Linked DNA regions of Alkalihalobacterium alkalinitrilicum. The protein of the gene in region 2 interacts with the protein of the main gene of each other region in a pairwise test. Links are inferred from orthologs where the notes say so. Each region holds a gene or a part of one and is shown on either strand. Other genes may lie near its edges. The genes, in order: BK574_RS25975 and BK574_RS13595.

Evidence for each region.
Region 1: the proteins of BK574_RS13595 (region 2) and BK574_RS25975 interact in binary tests that used the Bacillus subtilis proteins (3 or more experiments, as listed by UniProt). The link is inferred for Alkalihalobacterium alkalinitrilicum from one-to-one orthologs.

Annotation. Positions count from the first base shown.
Region 1 is NZ_KV917368.1:5,354,632-5,366,683, reverse strand. What follows is about bases 7,967-10,861. They hold BK574_RS25975 (DivIVA domain-containing protein), read right to left. Parts: upstream 9,714-10,861; coding sequence 9,219-9,713; downstream 7,967-9,218. Other genes in these bases: BK574_RS25965 (YggT family protein), read right to left, coding at 10,589-10,846; BK574_RS25970 (YlmH family RNA-binding protein), read right to left, coding at 9,799-10,572; ileS (isoleucine--tRNA ligase), read right to left, coding at 7,967-8,661. Outside these bases: BK574_RS26015 (dihydroorotase), read right to left, coding at 1-68; BK574_RS26010 (aspartate carbamoyltransferase catalytic subunit), read right to left, coding at 68-961; BK574_RS26005 (solute carrier family 23 protein), read right to left, coding at 1,120-2,427; bifunctional pyr operon transcriptional regulator/uracil phosphoribosyltransferase PyrR, read right to left, coding at 2,689-3,225; BK574_RS25995 (RluA family pseudouridine synthase), read right to left, coding at 3,494-4,399; lspA (signal peptidase II), read right to left, coding at 4,399-4,866; BK574_RS25985 (TraR/DksA C4-type zinc finger protein), read right to left, coding at 5,054-5,704; more of ileS, read right to left, coding at 5,899-7,966; BK574_RS25960 (cell division protein SepF), read right to left, coding at 10,866-11,309; BK574_RS25955 (YggS family pyridoxal phosphate-dependent enzyme), read right to left, coding at 11,338-12,012; peptidoglycan editing factor PgeF, read right to left, coding at 12,009-12,052. UniProt on the Bacillus subtilis protein: May act as a pilot protein, directing MinCD to the polar septation sites or by inhibiting MinCD at the midcell site of division. Required for polar localization of the chromosome during sporulation.
Region 2 is NZ_KV917368.1:2,827,331-2,839,313, reverse strand. The notes cover bases 4,512-7,337. They hold BK574_RS13595 (post-transcriptional regulator), read left to right. Parts: upstream 4,512-5,690; coding sequence 5,691-5,984; downstream 5,985-7,337. Other genes in these bases: secD (protein translocase subunit SecD), read left to right, coding at 6,212-7,337; BK574_RS13600 (DUF368 domain-containing protein), read left to right, coding at 4,685-5,521. In the rest of the region: BK574_RS13625 (TIGR04086 family membrane protein), read right to left, coding at 1-160; BK574_RS13620 (ArsB/NhaD family transporter), read left to right, coding at 332-1,621; BK574_RS13615 (DUF421 domain-containing protein), read left to right, coding at 1,769-2,428; BK574_RS13610 (hypothetical protein), read left to right, coding at 2,558-2,842; spoVB (stage V sporulation protein B), read right to left, coding at 2,894-4,462; more of secD, read left to right, coding at 7,338-7,513; protein translocase subunit SecF, read left to right, coding at 7,503-8,438; BK574_RS13585 (cation diffusion facilitator family transporter), read left to right, coding at 8,566-9,459; BK574_RS13580 (LapA family protein), read left to right, coding at 9,474-9,806; single-stranded-DNA-specific exonuclease RecJ, read left to right, coding at 9,894-11,983. UniProt on the Bacillus subtilis protein: Required for post-transcription initiation control of the comE operon. Promotes the accumulation of its target comE mRNA to septal and polar sites.

The DNA.
Region 1 (12,052 bases), 2.5 Mb from region 2 along the record:
AAGACATCACCATTATAAAGTTCACCAGACTCATTAAGAAGCTTCCCGTTTTTAATTAATGTTTTCATTATTTAAGCCCTCCCTTTTCAATTGCACGTTTCAAAACTGCCATCCTTACGGCAACTCCATTTGTCATTTGTTTAAAAATTCTTGAGCGTGGACATTCAACAAGTTCACTTGCGATTTCAACATCACGGTTGATTGGCGCAGGGTGCATAATAATACTATCATTTTTCATTCGTTGTTCTCTTTCTATTGTTAAACCATATTGTTGATGGTAGTCACTTTTTGTAGTCACCATTTTTACGGCGTGACGTTCATGCTGGATCCGTAACATCATCATGACATCTGCCATTTCTACAGCATCATCAATATCAATAAAGTTTCCATATGGGATTGACTCGTCAATCCATGAACGCGGCCCTGAAAACCAAACGCTAGCACCTAATCGATGAAGTACTTCTGCATTCGATCGAGCAACTCGACTGTGCCTAATATCACCTACTATGACGACCTTTAAACCCTCAAATGTGCCAAACTCTTGCTTTATTGTTAATAAATCAAGTAAAGATTGAGTAGGATGATGTCCGCAACCATCTCCACCATTTATGATGGGAATTGATATTTTCCCAACCAGGTCATCAAAGTAATGATCTTGCTGATGGCGGATAACCACTATATTTGTCCCAATAGCTTCAAGCGTTTTTACTGTATCATACAAAGTTTCCCCTTTGGTAACGCTTGAAGTTTGGGCTTCAAAATTCAAAACTTGAAGACCTAATTTTTTTTCAGCTACCTCGAAACTAAATTTCGTTCGCGTACTAGGCTCAAAGAAAAGATTGGTTACAAATGTTTCTCGGTTTGGTATCCATCGTTCACCATTTAAAAATGCTTGAGCTTCATGCAAAATTTGATGAATTTCATTCGTTTCAAGTAATGGCATCGTTAATACGTGCATCATCATCTTCCTCTCTATGATTTTCACTACATTTTTATCTACCTAGAAAAAAGCACCCTTTTTTTGCAAAAGGGTGCTTGGAAGAGAGCAGTTGAAATCACAACTACTAGCGATCTTCTAACCCCCTTCAAAGCCTCACAGGACTTGTATTAAAGGTTGTATTATTGATTTACTTTTTGATCATCTTCAAACATCGATTTCGTACCGTAACTCTCCTCTTTATTTGGTAAGACTAAGTGAAGAACAATCCCGATAATGGTTGCTAATGCCATACCTGCGATTTGAATTTCATCCGATACTTGGATGAAAGCTCCTCCAATCCCGATAACTAGAATAGTGGAAGATATAATTAAGTTGCGCTTTAACCCCATGTTTATGCCATTTTCGATTAACATACGCAAACCTGATGATGCGATAACCCCAAAGAGAAGGATTGATACTCCCCCCATTACCGCTGTTGGGATCGTTTGAATTAAAGCTGCAAACTTTCCAAAGAACGCCAGTGTCATTGCCAGTACTGCGGCACCACCTATCACAAATACACTAAATACTCGTGTAATAGCTAGCACACCAATATTTTCACCGTACGTTGTATTTGGTGGTCCACCTAAGACAGAAGCAATCATCGTTGCAACTCCATCCCCTAATAGAGAGCGATGTAAACCTGGTTTTTTTATAAAGTTTTTCCCTACAACCTTACTAAGAACCATCTGGTCTCCAATATGTTCTGAAATTGTTACTACCGCTATTGGAACCATAATTGCAGCAATATGCCAATTAAAACTCGGTGTATACGTTACAAAAGGAACGATAAAGTCTGGAACTGCGAATATTGCCGCATCTCTTACTGGGGTGAAATCTATAACTCCCATAATGTAGGCATATATATACCCACCAATAATACCAAATAGAAATGGGATAAGTCCGAAGAACCCTTTCAAGAAAAATGCTGATAAAACAGTAATACCTAATGTGACAATCGCCACGGAGAACAATGTACCACTATATTGTCCCGTACCTGGTACGTTCATCGCCATGTCAATCGCAACACCTGCCAATCCAAGACCGATAACCATAATAACAGGACCTACGACAATAGGGGGTAAAATTTTCAAAAGCCAACCTACCCCACTTGCTTTAATTAAAAGCGCTACGATCCCGTAAATAATTCCTGCTAGAAAACTACCGATCATTGCACCTTCTGGCCCACCGATTGTTGTCGCCGCTATAATCGGTGCGATAAACGCAAATGAGGAACCTAAGTATGCTGGAATTTGTCCTCTTGTTATTAATAAGTAAGCCAATGTCCCTAATCCACTTGAAAATAAAGCAACTGCTGGACTTAAATCAACTAAATATGGCACTAATATTGTTGCACCGAACATCGCAAATAAATGCTGAATACTAAAGGTTAACCATTTATCAAAACGTGGCACCTCTTGAATACCAATCTCTTTTTGATGTGACATTCCTTTTCCTCCCTTAATGTCTGTTGTTAGTAAGCGTTTGTTGTAAAATGAATCTTATTCATTATTAATAGATGTATTGACCAACCTTTTGAAGAAGACCTATTTTTTATTATTTCTACAAAAAATAAAAACCTCTTCGTCTTTAGGATGACAAAGAGGCAAGTGTACGCAGAAGGAACAGTGTAATCCTGTCGATACTGCATAATTGTCTCTTGTCAGCCTCACAGGACCGAATTAAAGAGTATTACTTTATTTAGTTCCTTATTGTTGAATTATACTTACTTCATCAATTTCATCTACTTCTTTAAGCTTAGCAGCAATAATTTCACTTTTTGAAGTTGGTACATTTTTACCAACATAATCAGGTCGAATAGGTAATTCTCGGTGCCCTCTATCGATTAAGACAGCTAGTTGAATTTGTGAAGGTCTTCCTAAGTCCATTAAGGCATCTAAAGCTGCTCTAACAGTTCGCCCAGTGTAAAGCACATCATCAATTAAGATTACCTTCTGGTCCGTAATGTCTGTAGGAACGTTGGATCCTTTTAAAAGCGGATCTTGGTCTTCGGTTTTCACGGTTAAATCATCTCGGTAAAGAGTAATATCAACTTCACCTACTGGAATTTTTTCTCCTTCAATTTGTTCAATCCGTTCTGCTAAACGTTTAGCTACGTAAATGCCACGTGTTTTTATTCCGACAAGAATACAATTTTCAATCCCTTTATTTCGTTCAATGATTTCATGAGCTATCCGAGTTGTTGCTCTTCGAATTGCTTGATCGTCAAGAATGACTCTAGCCAAAATTAACACCTCCACTTTTTTTGTTACTGTCCTCACGCGAAAGCGGTTCGTATAAACAAAAAACCTCTCACCGTTTTGATGAGAGGTTTAGTGGTTTCTTAGTAAAAGGACATACTTCGCCCATAAATTTACTTCATTCCGCTTCCTTCTCAGCCTCACGGGACTGTAGTTAAAGGATCTATTTACTTGTTATCGTTATTATTCCACTGTTCGACAATAAAGTCAATCTGTTTTTTAGTATTACAAAAATTAAAACAATTCTTACATCTTATTGTCGTAACTCTTCAAGTAAGGTTACCATTTCTTGTGGAAGGGGTGCTTCAAATAAAAGGTTTTCTTTTGTCCGTGGATGTTCAAATCCTAAAACAGCTGCATGAAGAGCTTGCCCTTCAATATTCAATGTTTTTTTTGGACCGTATTTCGGATCACCCGCTATTGGAAAACCAATATATTTCATATGAACACGGATTTGATGTGTTCTTCCTGTTTCAAGTTCACATTGAACGTAAGTATAGTTGTCGAACCGCTCAAGAACTGTAAAGTGGGTAACAGCATCACGACCATCTTCAGTTACTGTCATGCTTTGACGATCTTTTTTGTCACGACCAATCGGCGCTTCAATTGTACCCACATCATGTGAAATCACACCATGAGCAATCGCTTTATATACTCTCTTTGTAGTTTTAGCTTTTAATTGGTTAACTAATGACTCATGTGCCCGATCGTTTTTAGCTACCATTAATAAACCTGATGTATCTTTATCAATTCGATGAACAATACCTGGACGAATAACACCGTTAATGCCTGATAAATCTTTACAATGATACATCAAACCATTTACTAAAGTACCTGAAGAATGCCCAGGTGCAGGATGAACAACCATCCCACGTGGTTTATTCACAACAATTACATCCTCATCTTCATATACGATCTCTAAATCAATCGGTTCTGGTTCCACTTCTAAAAGTTCAGGTTCTGGAATTTCTAATTCCAATTTGTCATTAAATTGGGCCTTATAATTGGTCTTTACGGTCTCACCATTAACGGTAATATTTCCTTCTTTAATCCATTGCTGAATTTGTGTTCGTGACCAATCAGGGTGAAAAGTGGTCATTAGTTTATCAATTCGTTCATTTGCTTGTTCTTCGGAAATCTTAAATTCAAATTGCTCCATCATTTTTTCCCCTTTGCTAGTCTTTCGTCGTTTATTATTTTAATGAAAATCAATGCTACACCAACACATAGGGCAGAATCAGCTACATTAAAAATAGGGAAATTGTATGTAAAAATAAATGTATCAATAAAGTCTACAACTTCGCCACGAAAAACCCTATCGATAAAATTACCAATGGCACCACCTAATATCAACCCTAAAGAAATCCCGAGCAACCAACTGCTCTTAGCTTCTTTTTGAATATAATACACGATGAAACCAACGACGATAACTGTAATAATATAGAAAAACCACATTTGTCCTTGGAGAATTCCAAAGGCCGCTCCTTGGTTACGATGGGATGTAAAATAAAGGAAATTTTCAATAAGTGAAATTCGTTCACCTATTTCCATCGATTGTACAACGATCCATTTCGTCCATTGGTCTAACAAGATAATTACTAGTGCAATAACATAATATAACCAAATCAAAATCATTTCCTCCATCTCATTATGCATACGTTAGCATTTTAGCATAAAATGATGAAAGTGTCTTTTTCTACTTGTTCAACTATGACTTATTTTTATTATTCACCATGTGAGGCTGACTCGAAGTGTCAACAATTCACATGGTGTTTTAGCCACTTCGACAATAGTCAGCTTCACTTATTGTAAATTATTTTTCGTTTAGATATTGATCATAATGAATGTTTCTTTGGAATTCGACGGAATCATCACCTTGATAACCATAAATATCAGTAGAAGCAAATGCTTCTAATTCCTCTACATAACCAACTAACTCCCCTGTACGATCTAATGAAGAATCTTCAAAAACCATACTGTTTTCATTAAAAGATGCAACCGATTGATAAGCGTCCTCAGCGTCAAATTCAGTTTCGTCATCCCGATTGTCAAAATTATACTTTTCAAAATTACCTAGCACATCTTCTTCTACTGGACGATGCTGTGCCAATTGACCATTTGAATGTTCAACAACAGTCCTTGCAGTTGGGTTAGCTTCTAAACGATCATAAGGGATTTGTTGACCCGTTACTTCACAAACTCCATATGAACCATTATCCATTTTATTTAACGCATATTCGACATCTTCCAATTCCTTTTCCAATTTTTCGTAAATGGCAATGTCTTTTTCACGTTCATATAAGTCAGTAGCAGTATCAGCTGGGTGATTATCATACTGTGACAACTCTCCTGTTGAGAAGCTTGATGTAACTGCTAAACCATAATAATCGGCTTCTTTCACTCTTTCCTTTAAGTTAGCTTGACGTTGTTCAAGTTCTCTTCTCAATTGATCATATTGTCCCATTCTTCTCCCCCTTTTTGTACAAGCCCTTTTACGATGAACATGTACCTCTTTAGTTTGACCAGAATGATTGTTGTTAGCCGAAACAACATTTGTTATGTCTGTAAAATAAAGAAGAGGTTGCTCCATAAAGTGTTAAACTTACCATTTAAAAATGGAGTTGTTTGACACTTTTGTATGGAACAACCTGAATTTAATTATCCATTGTAATTTTCTGTAACGATTGTTGCGCAAGAAGTACATAATGTTGGATGTTTTTCATTTTCTCCAACCGTTTTCGTAACCACCCAGCAACGTTCACACGTCTCTCCTTCAGCTTTATCAACGACAATAGCAAGATCATCATAAACATCGGCAAATGCAGGAGCCGCTTCTTTGTCACCGCCAATTACGGCTTGAGAAACGATAAACAATTTTTGTAAATCTACATTTTCAAATGTTTCCTTCAAATGGTTTGTTGGATATAAAACAATTTGTGCTGTTAATGATTTTCCAATTTTCTTTTCGTTTCTTGCATTTTCTAATGCTTTTAAAACATCATTACGAACATTCATGATACGATCCCACTTTTGAACAAGCTCTTCAACATTTGTAAATGTTTCTGGTTTAGGCAGATCTGTTAGTTGAACATTCTCCCCTTCTACACCAGGAATGTGTGGCCAAACTTCATCTGCAGTATGAGATAAGATTGGAGAAACAAGCTTGGCTAGTGCAACTACTGTTTCATACATTACGGTTTGAATAGAACGACGAGCATGACTATTCGGTGCATCAATATATAATGTATCTTTTGCCACATCCATATAGAAAGAACTTAACTCAACGGTACAGAAGTTATTTAATGCATGATAAACATTTGAGAACTGATACTGTTCATATCCTTTATTCACTTTACCAATTACATCATGTAATTTTACAAGCATATATTTATCGAGTTCAGGTAAGTCTTCAATTGATACAGAATCTGTCTCTGGATTAAATCCATTCAAGTTACCTAAAAGGAAACGGAACGTGTTTCTGATTTTTCTGTATACTTCAGAAACTTGTTTTAAAATATTATCAGATACACGGACATCTGCTTGATAGTCAACAGATGCAACCCATAAGCGAAGGATGTCTGCACCTAATTGTTTCATCACATCATTCGGAACAACGACATTTCCTAAAGATTTACTCATCTTACGTCCTTCACCATCTAAAGCAAACCCGTGACTTAAAACTCCTTTATATGGAGCTTTTCCAGAAACGGCTACACTTGTTGATAACGAAGAATTAAACCAACCACGATATTGATCTGACCCTTCAAGGTATAAGTCTGCAGGACGTTGTAAGTCATCTCGTTCTACAAGTACTGCTTGGTGGGATGAACCAGAATCAAACCACACATCCATAATATCCATTTCACGAGTAAACTTGCCGTTTGGACTATGAGAAGAAGTGAAACCTTCAGGTAGAAGTTGCTCAGTCTCCCATTCAAACCAAATATTCGATCCATGCTCTCTAAACAAAGTCGAAACATGATCAATAGTCTCATCGGTAATGATTGGTTCTCCGTCTTCGCCGTAAAAAATGGGAATCGGAACGCCCCATGCACGCTGTCGGGAAATACACCAATCACCTCGGTCACGGACCATGTTATATAAACGTGTTTCACCCCATGTTGGAATCCATTCTACTTCATTAATCGCTTGAAGCAATTCTTCTCGGAAATCTTTGATTGAGGCAAACCATTGCGCCGTTGCTCTAAAAATTACTGGCTTTTTCGTTCTCCAGTCGTGTGGGTACGAATGCGTAATAAACGAAAGCTTTAAAAGAGCACCTACTTCTGTTAATTTTTCAGTAATTGGTTTATTCGCTTCATCGTAAAAAACACCTTCAAACCCTTCTGCCTCACTTGTCATTACACCTTTATCATCCACAGGACATAATACGTCTAAATTATATTTTTGTCCGACGATATAGTCATCTTCCCCGTGGCCAGGTGCCGTATGTACACAACCTGTTCCTGCATCAAGCGTAACATGATCACCACACATCACGAGTGAATCACGATCATATATTGGATGTTTTGCAACGACAAATTCTAATTGCTCACCTTTAAATGTTTTCACTACATCGTAGTGTTCCCAGTCTAATTCTTTTACCAATGTTTCAAGTAATCCAGAAGCCACGACAAACTTATCTTGCTCGACTTGTACAACGCTATAATCAAGGTCAGGATGAACGGTAATACCAAGATTTGCTGGTATTGTCCAAGGTGTTGTCGTCCAGATGACAATTTTTTCATCACCTTCTAATAAGCCTTTACCATCTTTAATAGGAAATGCAACATAAATTGAAGGAGACCGCTTATCATGATACTCGATCTCAGCTTCTGCCAATGCAGACTCTGAAGAAGGAGACCAATACACTGGCTTTAAACCTTTATAGATATAACCTTTTTTTGCCATATCCCCAAAAACTTTTATTTGTTGAGCCTCATACTCTTTGTTTAACGTAATATAGGGATTTTCCCAATCTCCCCGAACACCTAGTCGTTTAAATTGTTCCCGTTGACGATCAATTTGCTCAAGAGCGTACTCTTCACAAAGTTTCCTAAAGTCAGCGACCGTCATTTCTTTACGTTTTACTTTTTTATTTTTTGTTAGTGCCGTTTCAATTGGAAGGCCGTGAGTATCCCAACCTGGAACATACGGTGCATGATACCCGCTCATTGATTTGTAACGAACAATCATATCTTTTAATACCTTATTTAAAGCATGTCCCATATGGATATCACCGTTCGCATATGGTGGTCCATCATGAAGGACAAATAATGGGCGCCCTTCTGTACGTTTTTGAACTTTTTCATAGATATTCATTTCATCCCATTTTTTTTGCATTTCTGGTTCACGATTTGGCAAGTTTCCACGCATTGGAAACTCCGTTTTAGGCATTAGTAATGTATCTTTATACTCCATGTTTGTTCCTCCTAATTATTATGTAAACAAGTAAAACAATATCAAACCGATAGCACCATATATGGACTAAAGCCTCCAGGTAAGATAAAGGAAACACGCAGGGTAGACGATGCGATGTTGACTTATCGTAGGAGGTGAGTGAAGTCGCTTTGGGCTAAAGGGAAGCTAGAAGACAGCAAAAAACCTTCTCGTCTTATAGGGACGAGAAGGTTACCCGTGGTACCACCCTATTGAATAAAAACATCAAATGTTATTACTCACTCATCATTCGTATCGTGAATGAATCGCTATAGCCTACTTGAATTACCGTTCGGTATAGAACTCAAGGGTGATCTTCCCATACCACTTCAATATCAGGCTTTCACCATCCCCGACTCGCTACATTGAAGTATGATAAAGTACTCTCCCTATCATAGTTTTGTACAATATTTTTAATTTTAGTAAACGATGAGAAAACGTACGGTCAGTTGAAAATGATACCGTTTTTTCATTCTCATCAAAAGTAGTCAAACTTTCTTAAAGTTTAAAATAAATTCATTTACTCGTCAAGAAAACGGTTATTCTACCGTTTCTTTTTCTAACGAGTTATCCACCTTTGTTAAGTCGTCCCAATCTTCTGTTTGGAGCATTTCCAATTGGGCTTCAACAAGCATTTTAAACCGAATACGATATACAGATGCTTGTTTCTTTAACTCTTCAATTTCCATCATTATTTTCCTTGATTTCGTCAAGGCATCATTAATAATTCGATCAGCATTTTTTTCTGCTTCCTTAACAATTAACTGTGCTTCTTTTTGAGCACTGCGACGAACCTCTTCAGCGGATTCTTGGGCAACTAAAATTGATTTATTTAATGTTTCTTCAATTTTATTAAAATGCTCTAGTTTCCCATCAAGGTCTTGAACTCGCTCAAACATTTCCTTCTTTTCCCGTAGTACAGCTTCGTAGTCTTTTATGATTTGGTCAAGAAACTCATTAACCTCATCTTCATCGTAACCACGGAATCCGCGAGTAAACTCTTTATTATGGATATCAAGCGGTGTTAAAGGCACGAACTCCACCTCCAAATCTAGTCGTAATAATTCTTAATATTTATTCGACAGGAAAAGCACTTTTCCTTCTTTTTCTATTATTAATTTATTTTTTTCTTCCAAAAACGATGCGGATTTTACCTTTTTTTGTAGAGCCAGCAATCGATAATAATTTACTTCTCCCAAAATTTCTTACAGATAAATAATCTCCTTCTTGAACTTGGAAAGCACCGTCTTCAATCGTTTTCCAATTAACCTTAACTAGTCCTCTGTCAATATAAAGAGAAGATTTAGTTCGTGAAATATTATATATGGCTGAAAGAAGTGTATCTAAACGCAAGGAAGAAATAGTGGTTGACTCTTCTGTCCACTCTTCAACGTTTTCTATAATATCTTCTTCATTAATAGGTACAATTTTAACTTTAGCTTGTCCAACTTTTTGTAGATTTAATTCAATAAAGCTAGCAACTTCATTTGCAACTAATACTTGAATAACTTCATCTGTTATAAGAATATCACCAAATTTTTCACGTTTCATACCTAAACCCATTATTGAACCAAGAATGTCTCGATGTTCTAATGTTATAAATTTTCTTGGATAACGTAGTTCAAACGCTTGAATCTGAAAGTCATTTTTAGCCAGTTCAAAATAAGAAGGAAACAGCATAGCACGTTTTCGTTCAGTACTAGAAGCGCCTCCCCAAAAGGAGAGGCTAATTTCTTCATCCTTACCAATAATAGTCTTTAAAATATCTTGCTCCCGCGGATCAAGAAAATCAGTTAATTTATAAGTATATTGAACAATAACGTCTTGCTTCCAATCTAACACTTGATCTACAAATATTCGTTCTTCAATACGAAAGTGCTGATAAATACTCATGCTACTCTAACACCACTTACATTCCAAATAACGCAGCAACCCCATATCGTGCAAATGATAAAGCAAAAATAGCTACAATTGGGGAAATATCAATCATCCCTAATGGAGGAATAAATTTTCTAAACGGTGCTAAGTATGGCTCGACGACTGAACCTAAAAACTGACCGATCGATGACTCTCTCGCATTAGGAAACCATGACATTAAAATATAAGCGATTATCATATAAGAATAAACCATGATTGCCAAATTTAGTAAAGCTCCAATTCCTTGCATTAACTAATCCACCACCATTCTAACGTTGTTCAAATCTTTCTTGGATCATTTCTGTAATTGAACCGGAAACGTCCACATTGTCTGGAGTACATAGGAATATTTGCATACCAAGTTTTTGAATGTCTCCCCCTATAGCATACACCGTTCCGCTTAAAAAATCGACAACCCGTTTTCCTTGGTCATTTGAAATTCGCTGTAAATTAATAATTACAGCTTTACGATTTTTTAAATGATCTGCTATGTCTTGAACTTCATCATACGTTCTAGGTTCAATTAGTATCACTTTGGCAGCCTTTTGGACACTTTGTAAGCTCACGATATTTTGACTTTTGGACTGTTTATCACCTCTTCGATATTGAGGCACTTCCTCCTGACTTGCTGCCACTTCTTCACTGTAGGACTCGTATTCTTGCGTATCTTCTTCTAGTTCAAAAAATCGTTTGAATCTCGATTTCATCCCCATTTCAAATCCTCCTTAAATCTCAACTTTTCTAACCGACAAGCGAAGAGCCGATGCGTAAAAAAGTAGCTCCTTCTTCTACTGCAACTATGTAATCATTGGACATTCCCATCGAAAGTTCTTCACATGGTGCATGTTGAAGTGCTAGGGCTTGTACATCTTGTTGTAATAATCGAAGTTGCTTGAATACAGGTCGTGTTTCTTCTGGGTCCTCTACAAATGGTGCCATTGTCATAAGGCCCACCACTTCAATTGCTGGATATTGTTCAAGATTTTTTACAAATGTGATGGCTTCTTTAGGATTAAGACCTGATTTTGATTCTTCTCCCGAAACATTTACTTGAACAAAACATTTTAATGGTTCTGATTTACTCCATCTTTTTTGAATTTCTTCTGCTAACGCTAACCGATCAAGAGAATGAAGGTAGTGAATTTTGCTGATAATCTTTTTTACTTTTTTTGACTGTAATGACCCAATAAAATGCCAATTGATTGCTCCAGTGATGGTTTCTTCTTTTTCAAGAATACCTTCAACTCGATTTTCACCGATATGGAAAATGCCTGAGTCAATTGCTTCTTGTGTTCTCTCGACAGTTACATATTTTGTAACCGCAATCAACTTTACTACATCAGGGTCTCGACCCGAACGTTGACAGGCTGCAATTATTTCATCTTCAATTTTTTGTAGATTTTCTTTAACTGTCAATCAAGCGTTCTCCTTTCTTTCTGGCTTAATCCACCCTTTA
Region 2 (11,983 bases):
GCGCTACAAAAGAAATAATCATAATAAACCAAGTAAAGGATGCTTCTGTTAATGAACTTAACGATAGTATTAAAGAAATAACAAAACTAAACGCTACTGCAATGACTAAAATACTTACTAAACCATAAAGCATTGATCCAAACATTCCACGATATACCAACGAAACCTCTCCTCTCGATTCTCATTTTATAGGTTATTACAGCTTATTCAGGCTTGGCCTAACGTAGAATAAACTTTTTTAAAATTCGAGAGATTTGTTCCTTGAAAAATTAACATGAATGGGACATCCCTAACATAGGATGGTAGAAATAAGAGGGAGAGGAATGTCAGCATGGAAGTGACCTTAGCCTTTATCATATTTATTATTAGCTACATATTTATCATCAGTGAAAAAATAAATCGGGCACTAGTGGCATGTCTCGGGGGAGTTGGGATGCTGTTCGTTGGCATCCTTGATTTAGATGCGGCATTCCTACACCATATCGATTGGCATACGATCTCGTTACTTTTAGCGATGATGATATTAGTATCAATAACGAGTCAGAGTGGTTTTTTTGAATATATTGCGCTACATGTGGCAAAGTACGTAAGTGGAAGACCAATTCCACTCCTTATTTTAATTTCGTTACTAACTGCGATAGGATCTGCTTTTCTTAATAATGTAACCATGGTCTTACTAGTTGTTCCCATTATTTTAACGTTAACGAAGCTTCTTAAATTAAATGCTGTTCCGTATTTGTTATCAATTATATTGGCTTCAAATATTGGGGGTACTGCTACATTAATTGGTGACCCACCAAACTTAATGATTGGTCAAGCTGTTGAGCATTTAACGTTTAATGATTTTCTAATCCATTTAGGACCCGTTGTCTTAATCATTTTTATTGTAGTTATGTTTGGTCTCGTTTATTATTATCGAAGCGCCTTACAGGTTTCAAAAGAAGATCAGTTGAAATTAACGAAAGTAAATCCTAAAGAGTATTTAAAAGACAAAGTACTTTTAATGAAATCTTTGTCCGTACTTACACTCACTACACTAGGGTTTATTATTCAACCGCTGTTGAATGTCGATATCACAAGTATCGCAATGGGTGGAGCTCTTCTGTTAATGTTATTAACTTATGAGCAGCAAGATGTTGAAGAGGTATTTAAGTCAGTTGAATGGGTTACATTGTTCTTTTTTATTGGACTATTTATGCTTGTTGGTGGAATTAAAGAAGTTGGTTTAATTGATGAAATTGCGAAATCCATTATTTATTATACGGAAGGGGATTTACCAAAAACAGCACTTTATATTTTGTGGGGATCAGGTATTTTGTCTGGGTTTGTAGATAATATTCCCTTTGTTGCTGCAATGATACCAGTTATTCTTGAATTTCAAAGCTATGGAATGACTAATTTGGATCCGCTATGGTGGGCGCTTGCGTTAGGCGCATGTTTAGGTGGAAATGCTACATTAATTGGAGCAACGGCAAATGTTATCGTTGCAGGTCTTGCTGTAAAAGCGAAACAATCTTTTAGCTATCTTGAATTTTTGAAAGTAGGAGCCCCTGTCGCGCTTGTTTCTTTTATAATATCCACCATCTATATTTATTTTCGATATTTAATTCATTTTTATTAATAATTTTCATGGACTTGTTGCCAAAAGCTTCATCTCATTTTCTCATGGTCTCATGCGAAAACTACAAGTAAGATTACTTACGAAAAGTTCGCTATTATAGAGACTGATTTACTTATAAAGGAATGAGCTGGAAGGAGGCGCGATCACATGGACTATTCAACAATTGTTTTAAGGACGATTTTTATCTATTTCATCATTCTCTTTGTTCTCCGTTTTATGGGAAAACGAGAAATTGGTCAGTTATCAGTCCTAGATTTTGTTGTTTCCATCATGATTGCTGAGTTGGCGGTTATTTCTATAGAAAATATTCGTGTACCTATGTTAAACACGATCGTTCCAATCGTCGTCCTTTCATTAATTCAAATCATATTTGCCTTCATTTCATTAAAAAGTGAAAAACTTCGGAAACTTGTAGATGGAAAGCCATCGGTTCTCATAAATCAAGGGAAAATAGATGAAGGAGAAATGCGAAAACAACGCTATAATTTCGATGATTTATTAACTCAACTGAGACAGAATAAAGTCAGTAAACTTTCTGATGTTGAGTTTGCAATTCTTGAACCGTCTGGTAAATTATCTGTTATTGAAAAAGACAAAGATCAGCCCAACAATCGGCAATCGAGATTACCACTTCCGCTAATATTAGATGGAAAAGTGAATGAAGATCATCTCGAACAAATTGAAAAAACTCCATTATGGTTAAGACAACAATTGCGAAAACTCGGGTATCGGGATGTAAAAAAAATCTCCTATTGTGCTTTACACGATGATGATACTTTCTTTATAGATTTAAAAGATGAAAAATAATGGTACTCCCACTTACGAGTTAGGTGGGAGTTTTAATAAATAAAAGTATTCCTTCATTTTAGTACATTCGTACAAGCATTAGGCTTCTTTCTGTAATAGGATGCAGTAATGACAGAGAGGAGGCTAAAAATGACAAATTATTATCAACTATGTTGTGACCATCGCGGGAAAGTTGTAACCATTTATGATAAAGGTGGCCGTCAATTCTATGGCCGCATTGTTAATGTCGATCATCAATATGTTTATATTGAAACAAGACAACGCTCGACTTCATTAGGTGGATTTAGTTATGGTTATTACGGTGGTGGCTATTATCCATATAGATATGGGCATGGCTTCGGATATGGAATCGTTCCGGTCGCACTAGCAGCGATTGGTGGATTTATTTTAGGCAGCGCCATATTCTGGTGGTAAAATAAGTGCCAGGTACCTTTAACAATGAGTTAAGGTGCCTGGCACTTGTTGTTATGCTTTAGTAAATGGGGCTACCCACTTACCGATTACTGGAATACGAATGACTTCGTCTTTTTTAATTAGACCGAATACAATTAAAAGGATACCGTAAAATATCCCAACGATGCTAATGGAAAGTATGGTTTTCCCAAATAGTCCCATTGATAAGAATGCATGTTCATATAATAGAAAACCAATGAAGGCAGTAGCTACCATGGAGATGATTGCTTTTCCAACTTCTCTTACATGTAATGTAAAGCTAATCGTTTTTACAACAGAAGCAAAGTGTAACATTGTAACTAGTACCATTCCGATGACAATCGCTAATGCTGCTCCCATAATCCCCAGTTCAGGACGAGTGGCAAGTGCGAAAATGGCAGCTGTTTTAATGACGGCGCCAAACAAACTATTCATCATCGCTGCTTTTGCTAAATTTAACGCTTGAAGAGTAGCTTGCAAAGGCCCTTGAAAATAGAGAAATATACTAAATGGCGCCATAATCTGAAGATATACAGCAGTGGTTGGAGCATTGTACATTAATGACATAATAGGTTCTGCAAATATATAAAGAATAACAACCGATATCCCACCTGAAATGAGGGCGAGCCTTAATGCTTGATCTAAGCGGTGATTAATTAACCGATATTGTTTTTGTGCTGCAGCTTCACTGATCGCAGGTACAAGTGAAACAGATAAAGAATAAGTAATAAAAGTTGGAAGTAAGAGTAGTGGGATAACAAACCCAGCAAGTTCACCGTATTGCTTTGTGGCAACGACGGTCGCTACCCCAGCAATTGCTAAGCTTTGAGCAACAACAATTGGTTCAAAGAAAAAGGCAATGGACCCGATAAGTCTACTCCCTGTTGTAGGTAATGCAATGCTCATTAGTTCTTTAAATGTCATTTTTCCTTCACGTAAGTAATTTAAAAAACCTTTGCGAATACGCATTCTTTTTTTCATTTTAAACATGAAAAGCATGAAAATAAGGGATGCGAGTTCTCCGATTACAACTGAGATCATGGCTCCTGCAGCTGCATATTCGACTCCATACGGTAAAAAGGCACTAGTCATAACGGCTACGAGTGTAATCCGAACAACTTGTTCAATTACTTGAGAGTAGGCGGTCGGGCGCATATTTTGCCGACCTTGAAAGTAGCCTCTTAAAACACTAGACAACGCAACAATTGGAACAATCGGTGCAATAGCAATTAACGGGAGATAGGCCCGTTCATCTGTTAATAATGTTTTAGCAATGATAGGAGCAAAAGCAATCATCGCTACTGTAAAAACCCCACTTAATAAACCTGTTGAAGCTAAAGAAACGACAAGAATTCTCTTTATTTTTTTACGATCTTTTTTCGCTTCTGCTTCTGCAACTAGCTTCGATATGGCCACAGGTAACCCTAATTGGGTAATCGTAATAACAAGTAAAAGTGTCGGTACGGCCATACTATATAGGCCGACTCCTTCAGCTCCCATAATTCTAGCGACAACGATCTTATTTATAAATCCCAATATTCGAGTAATAAGTCCAGCTAATATTAAAATAACGGTACCTTGTATAAAGGTTTGTTTTGACATGGCAAGAGCCCCTACTTTCCTAATATTGATCTATGTCTTCACTAATTTATATGCAAGGAAGGTGGTCAAGCATGACAAGTTGTTATACGAAAATAAAGGGTAAAAATAAATTGACATCGAGGTTAGAAAGTGAGAAGATGACTTTTGATTTAGATTGCATCATAAAGAGAACAAGCTTTACATAACATTGAATAATATCTTTTTTGTTAAAGGGGCTTCAGTATGTTTGAGTGGAAAAATGTATTTCGCGGTATGATGATAGGATTATCTGATCTCGTTCCAGGAGTAAGTGGCGGAACAATAGCTGTTATCTTAGGGATATATGATCGTTTGATTACAGCCATTAGTGGTTTTTTTAGTCGAAAATGGAAAGAACAGCTTGGCTTTATAGTTCCGTTAGCCATCGGCGCAGTACTAGCTATTTTTCTTTTGAGTCATCTCATAAAATGGTTACTTGAATATTATCCGCAGCCGACGTACTTCTTTTTTCTTGGTTTAATTGGTGGAATCATTCCTTACTTGTTTAATAAAATAGATTACAAGAATTCATTTAGTGCAATACATTATATCGTTTTACTGATATCGGGTATTGCGATTGCTTCAACAGCCTTTTTTGTAGAAAGAGAAAGTCAAGTTCTAATTGAAACGGTAACAGTATCTACAGGAGCAGTGTTCTTTTTCTCAGGATGGATTGCAAGTATGGCGATGTTACTACCTGGGATTAGTGGGTCGTTTGTTCTGTTACTAATCGGTGTTTATCATTCTGTCATTCATGCCGTAGCGGAATTAAACTTTGCGGTTATATTACTTGTAGGCGCTGGAGTAGGCGTCGGATTAATCGTAAGTAGCAAAATCATTCGCTTTTTACTTAAAACAATTCCTGTCTTAACGTATGCATTTATTATTGGTATGGTCATAGGCTCTGTCGTTGTTATTTTTCCTGGAATTGAAAATAATATCGTATTACTTGTTTTAAGTATCCTAACGTTTATCGTAGGTTTCTTTGTAGCTACATTCTTTGGAAGAATGGAACTTAGTCAAAATGAAAAACCGTCCTAAAATGGGCGGTTTTTTTTCTAGAGTTTTTATTTCTAAGAGGAATAAAAAGATAAAGAATGATATGGACTATCGTCATCCTTCGAGAGTAATCTTGTTTTTCTAATACTAATAGTTTTTTAACTTGGAAAAGGTTTATAATGGAAAGAAAGGGGAAGGAGTGTTGGATAAAATGATACAACAATTTGATGTTTGGAAAGAGGATGTATTACCAGCTCTACAAAGTAAAGTCGAAGAATTTCATATGTTAGATTATCACCAAGCAACGCTTGAACATATATGGAATAGTGTGATTTACAAGTTACGGAAAAAGAAGAACTATATCCATTTGCATGAGTTTGTTAATGTAATCTTAACGTTACGTGCCCCAGAGTATATGAATTGGTTAACAGTTGAAAATTATAACGCTACGGACTGGTTTGCTAATGAAGGAGTAATAGAAGGAATCGTTGGCGAGAATAACTAAACGTTCTAAATAGAGGAGTATTTTGAAGGAAAGCTCTTTCGTAGCTCAAATTGTGAATATCGTTGGGAAAAGGTAAAAAAATTTCACAGTCTCGGTTAATCGGTCGTATTTTTGCTGCGGATTGAACGTTATCATAGTAGTAAATTGACATGGAAAAAGTTTCATCGCTATAATTGAACTATTGCTTATTTATGGACGTTGTATTAGTTAAGGAGGAAATTCGTACTATGGTGAAAAAAGGTCGTATTTTTGCTTTTTTTCTCATTGTAATTATTCTTGGTGGTTTAATAAGTACGACCATTACGGGAATTGCAAAGGAAATTAAGTTAGGTTTGGATCTTCAAGGTGGGTTTGAAATCCTGTATCAAGTAAAACCTGCTAATGAAGGAGATATTATTAATGAAGAAGCGCTAAACGCAACAGTAAGTGCCCTAAATCAACGGGTTAACGTTTTAGGCGTCTCTGAACCATACATAACGATTGAAGGAGAGGACCGAGTTCGGGTTCAGCTAGCTGGTGTAGAAGACCAGCAAACCGCAAGAGATTTACTTGCTACTGAGGCTCAGTTAACGTTCCGTGATGTCGATGATGTCGTTAAACTCGATGGAGCCGATCTTCAAGAAGGTGGCGCAAGAGTAACATTTAATGAAGCGAATCAACCCGAAGTTGCAGTTACACTTAAAGATGCGAATCTCTTTGGTGATGTAACGCGTGAAATCCTAGATCGAATGCCTCAAGGTGAAAACCTTTTAGTCATTTGGCTAGATTATGAAGAGGGAGATAGCTTTTTTGAGGAAGCGCAAAAAGAAGCACCAAAATTTTTATCAGCACCAACAGTAAGACAAGTATTAAATACAACAAATGTCGTTATCCAAGGAAGCTTTACAATTGAAGAAGCGACATTTTTAGCTGAAGTATTAAATGCTGGAGCACTTCCTGTTCAGCTAGAAGAGATTTATTCTAATTCTGTCGGTGCTTCGCTCGGTGAACAGGCGATGAAAAATACAATTTTTGCTGGATTTATTGGGGTTGCGCTTATTTTCCTATATATGTTAATTTTTTACCGTTTTATGGGGACAATTGCAGTTATTACATTATCGGTATACATTTTCCTTGTATTAGTGATATTTAACTGGATGAATGCGGTGTTAACGTTACCAGGAATTGCTGCCCTTATTCTCGGTGTCGGAATGGCGGTAGATGCCAATATTATCACCTATGAACGGATAAAAGAAGAAATACGTTCAGGTAAGTCCATAATGTCTGCATTTAAAGCTGGAAGCCGACGTTCACTATCAACGATTTTAGATGCGAATATTACAACAATCTTAGCGGCGAGTGTTCTTTTCTATTATGGTACAAGCTCTGTTCAAGGGTTTGCGATCATGTTAATTGTCAGCATTTTAACGAGTTTCATTACAGCAGTCTATGGTTCTAGATTATTATTAGGACTATGGGTTAATAGCCGCATTTTTAATAAAAAGCCTCGTTTCTTTGGTGTAAAGGAGAGTGAGATTAGTGAGCTTTAATTTCCATGACCGAACGATTGACTTTGTAAAGCACCGTAAGAAGTTTTTCATCTTTTCTTTGGTCGCGGCTCTCATCGGGGTAATCTTACTTTCAACAGTTGGTCTTAACCTTGGAATTGATTTTGAAAGTGGCTCAAGAGTTGAAGTGTCCACAAATGAAACAGTAACACCAGAACAAATTCTTGCTGATTTTGCTAGTATTGGAGAGGGATATACACCTGATGATATTACGATGGCTGGAGAGCAAAATGATCTCGTTCATGCACGTTTCATCGGGGTACTTGACGCCAATGAAATTGCTGAAATTCAAATATTTTTCAACGAAAAGTATGGAGCAGAACCAAATGTAAGTACCGTTTCGCCAATGGTTGGTGAAGAATTGGCACGAAATGCTTTAATCTCAGTATTTATTGCATCGATTGGAATTGTTATTTACGTTGCGATCCGTTTCGAATGGTTATATGGTGTCGCGGCTGTTGTTGCGCTATTTCATGATGCATTCTTTATTATCGCGGTATTTAGTGTCGTACAGTTCGAAGTTAACGTTCCATTTATTGCGGCAGTCCTAACAATAGTCGGTTATTCCATCAATGATACGATCGTTACCTTTGACCGAATTCGTGAAAACATGAAAAATGCGAAACGTATAAAATCATACGATGATCTCGCGCATATCGTGAATGTCAGTTTAACGCAAACGTTAGCGAGATCAATCAATACAGTAATGACGGTTGTTTTAGCAGCTGCTGCTATTTTTATATTTGGTGGTGAAGCCATTCGTTCCTTTGCATTTGCTTTAGTTGTTGGATTAGTCGCAGGAACTTACTCTTCAATTTTCTTAGCGGCCCAGTTATGGCTTGTATGGAAAACTAAACAACTAGAACGAAAAAAATTCAAAAGTCAGCCGAAAGCAGATGAAGTTTAAATACATAAGGTCATGGTGCATACCATGGCCTTTTTGTTGGTATAATTTACTTATGTGCATTTTTTGCAATCACTAGGAAGTTCTAAGTATTATTGGATGCTAATACGATATAGGAGAAGGTGAAAGTATGGATGAAGATATTCGCTATCAAAAGGTTAAGATGGGCGCATGGGTTGGAATTATCGGCAATATCGTGTTAGCCGTTCTTAAAGGTGTTATCGGTTTTATCGCAAACAGCCGTGCTTTAATTGCAGATGCTGTTCACTCTGCTTCTGATGTCGTAGGTTCTGTCGCAGTATTGATTGGGGTTAGGGCTGCTAAAATGCCCCCTGACCGCGACCACCCATACGGACATGGAAAAGCAGAATCGATTGCGGCCATTATTGTGGCAGTACTTCTTTTGCTTGTAGGGGTTGAAATTGCTATTGATGCCTTTAAGGCTTTTTTTGAGCCGGTAGTTGTTCCAAAGGTGATAGCTATATATGCTGTTATTTTTTCGATCATTGTGAAGGAAATCATGTTTCGATATAAGTATCATTTGGGTAAAAAGTATAGAAGTGAAGCGTTAATGACAGATGCGTGGCATCACCGTTCTGACGTTTTTTCTTCAATTGCAGCTTTGCTTGGGATTGGTGGGTCTATATTAGGAGGGGCAATTGGTATTCCATGGCTCGTATATGGCGACCCGGTGGCAGGGTTATTTGTTTCAATATTAATTGTAAAGATGGCATGGAAGTTAGGGAGTCAATCGATTCATAATACACTAGATCATGTCCTTCATGATGAAGATACTGTTGAGATGAAAGAGGCAGTTGCATCGGTCGAAGGCGTATTAAATGTTGATGAATTTCTAGCAAGAGAACACGGTCACTATGTTATCATTGATTTAAAGATTGCCGTTAACCCTGAAATATCGGTGAAAGACGGGCATGCGATCGGCAAAGCTGTAAAGAGGAAGCTCATTGAAATCGACCATGTTCACGATGTATTGGTACATATTAACCCATATGAAAAAAAGTGAGGAGGTGTCCGTAGGTGCGAGGGCAATGGGGATTAATTTTAGGCATTATAGCTGCTCTTGTTATTGCTATCTTTGCGGTTATCAACGTAGATGCTGTGCGGGTCAATTATTTATTCGGCACGGCGGAATGGCCGTTGATTTTAGTCATTATTGGTTCGGTATTAATGGGCGGAATTATAGTTGGCGCAGTAGGTATGGTCAGAGTTTATCAGTTACAACAGGAAATTAAACGTCTAAAACAAGAGAAATCACAGAAAGACAGATCAACAGTAACAAAAGATAAAGAATTACTGGAAAAGAATGAAAAGAAAGAAACCTCCAAGCCATCACAAGGAAAGGAAAAGTAGTAGTAATAAAAAGAAAACTACCATATTCTTATTCATTGCCCCTCTATGACCCCTCTTGTATAATAAGTAGGTCAAGGGGTGTTTTTTATGCTTAAATCAAATAAACGATGGAAGTTAGCACAGCTAGAACAAGATAAAGTAAATCTATTAATGGAAGAGTTAAATTTATCACCAATTGTTGCAAAGCTCCTCGTTCTTCGAGGAATTGATACTGTTCAAGCTGCCACACGTTTTTTATATAAAGAAGAAGTATCGTTTTATGATCCATTCTTATTAGATGGTATGAAAGAAGCGGTTGATCGAATTAAGGAAGCCATTGTAAAAAACGAAAAAATCTTAATTTACGGGGACTATGATGCAGATGGAGTAAGTAGCACATCCGTAATGATCTACTTAATGAAAGAACTAGGAGCAAACTTTAACTATTATATACCGAACCGGTTTACTGAAGGGTATGGCCCAAATGAGGCTGCATTTCGCCAAGCAAAGGTAGACGGGTATGATTTAATCGTTACCGTCGATACAGGAATATCAGCTGTTCATGAAGCTGAGGTTGCTAAAGAAATTGGGATTGACTTAATTATTACCGATCATCATGAGGCTCCTCCTCATTTACCAGATGCTTATGCGATTGTAAATCCTAAAAAACCTGGATGTACCTATCCATTTAAAGGATTAGCAGGAGTTGGGGTTGCATTTAAATTAGCGCATGCATTACTTGAAGAAGTACCCTCTCATTTATTAGATATTGTCGCGATCGGAACAATTGCTGACCTTGTACCTTTAGTTGATGAAAATCGTCTTCTTGCGAAAAAAGGAATTGAAGCCTTACAGCGAACAACAAAACCAGGGTTAAGAGCGATTAAGAAAATCGCTGGGATTGATGGTCAGACTGTCAATGCCGAACATGTTGGGTTTGCTATTGGACCTCGAATTAATGCTGCAGGACGTCTAGACTCAGCGGATCCAGCTGTTGAGTTATTAACGACCGATGATGAAATGGTGGGTAAAGAAATTGCCGAAGAAATAGACCAGTTAAATAAAGAAAGAAAAGCAATTGTCGATGAAATGGCTAAAGAAGCGATTGCCCAAGTAGAAACGCAATTTCCACCATCGGATAACCGAGTATTGATCGTTGGAAAAGAAGGTTGGAATCCTGGAGTTATTGGGATCGTAGCTTCAAGGTTAGTTGAAAAATTTTATCGGCCAACAATCGTTCTGAGTCTTGATCGAGAAAAAGGAGTTGCCAAAGGCTCAGCTAGAAGTATTGAAGGATTTGATATGTTTGTAAATCTCTCAGAAAGTAGAGATATCTTACCGCATTTTGGTGGCCATCCAATGGCTGCAGGTCTCACTATGCAAATTGAACATGTCGAGGAGTTAAGAAATAGATTAAATTCTCAAGCGGATCGACTACTGACAGAAGAAGATTTTATACCAATAACAAACGTTGATCTCGTAGCCACTTTAGATGAAATTTCGTTAGACGTTATTAATCAATTAGAAGAACTCGCTCCATACGGTGTAAGTAATCCTGTACCTAAGGTCATGATTGAAGAGGTAAACATCGCACAAATTCGTCGAATAGGAACAGATGAAAATCATTTAAAGGTCCTTTTTGAACACGAAGGAACGACATTAGATGGAATTGGCTTTCAACTTGGTTACCTTCATCCCGAAATTAACCAAGCAGCGAAAATTTCAGCTGTAGGTACAATTTCGGTGAATGAATGGAACGGTCATTGTAAGCCACAAATTTTTCTTGAGGATATTCAAGTGAATGAATGGCAATTGTTTGACTGGCGAAATGCAAAGAAACTACTCGATAATATTCAATCCTTACCATTACAAAAACGGACATTAATTGCATTTCAACGTTCTACAGTGGACAAGCTAGGATTAGAAACGATAAAAGATGAAATATGTGTTCATTCTTTTGATCTTGTCGATTTAGAGGGTAAATATATTATTTTATTGGATTTACCGAATTCCGTTAAGCAATTACAAGAATTACTTTCAATGAAAGAAGGAACTCCCGAGCGAATTTATTCTGTTTTTTATCAAGAAGATTCGAATTTTTTCACCACGCTTCCGAAAAGAGAACATTTTAAATGGTATTATGCATTTCTAACGAAAAAAGGTGCATTTGATATTAAAAAGTACGGCCAACAATTAGC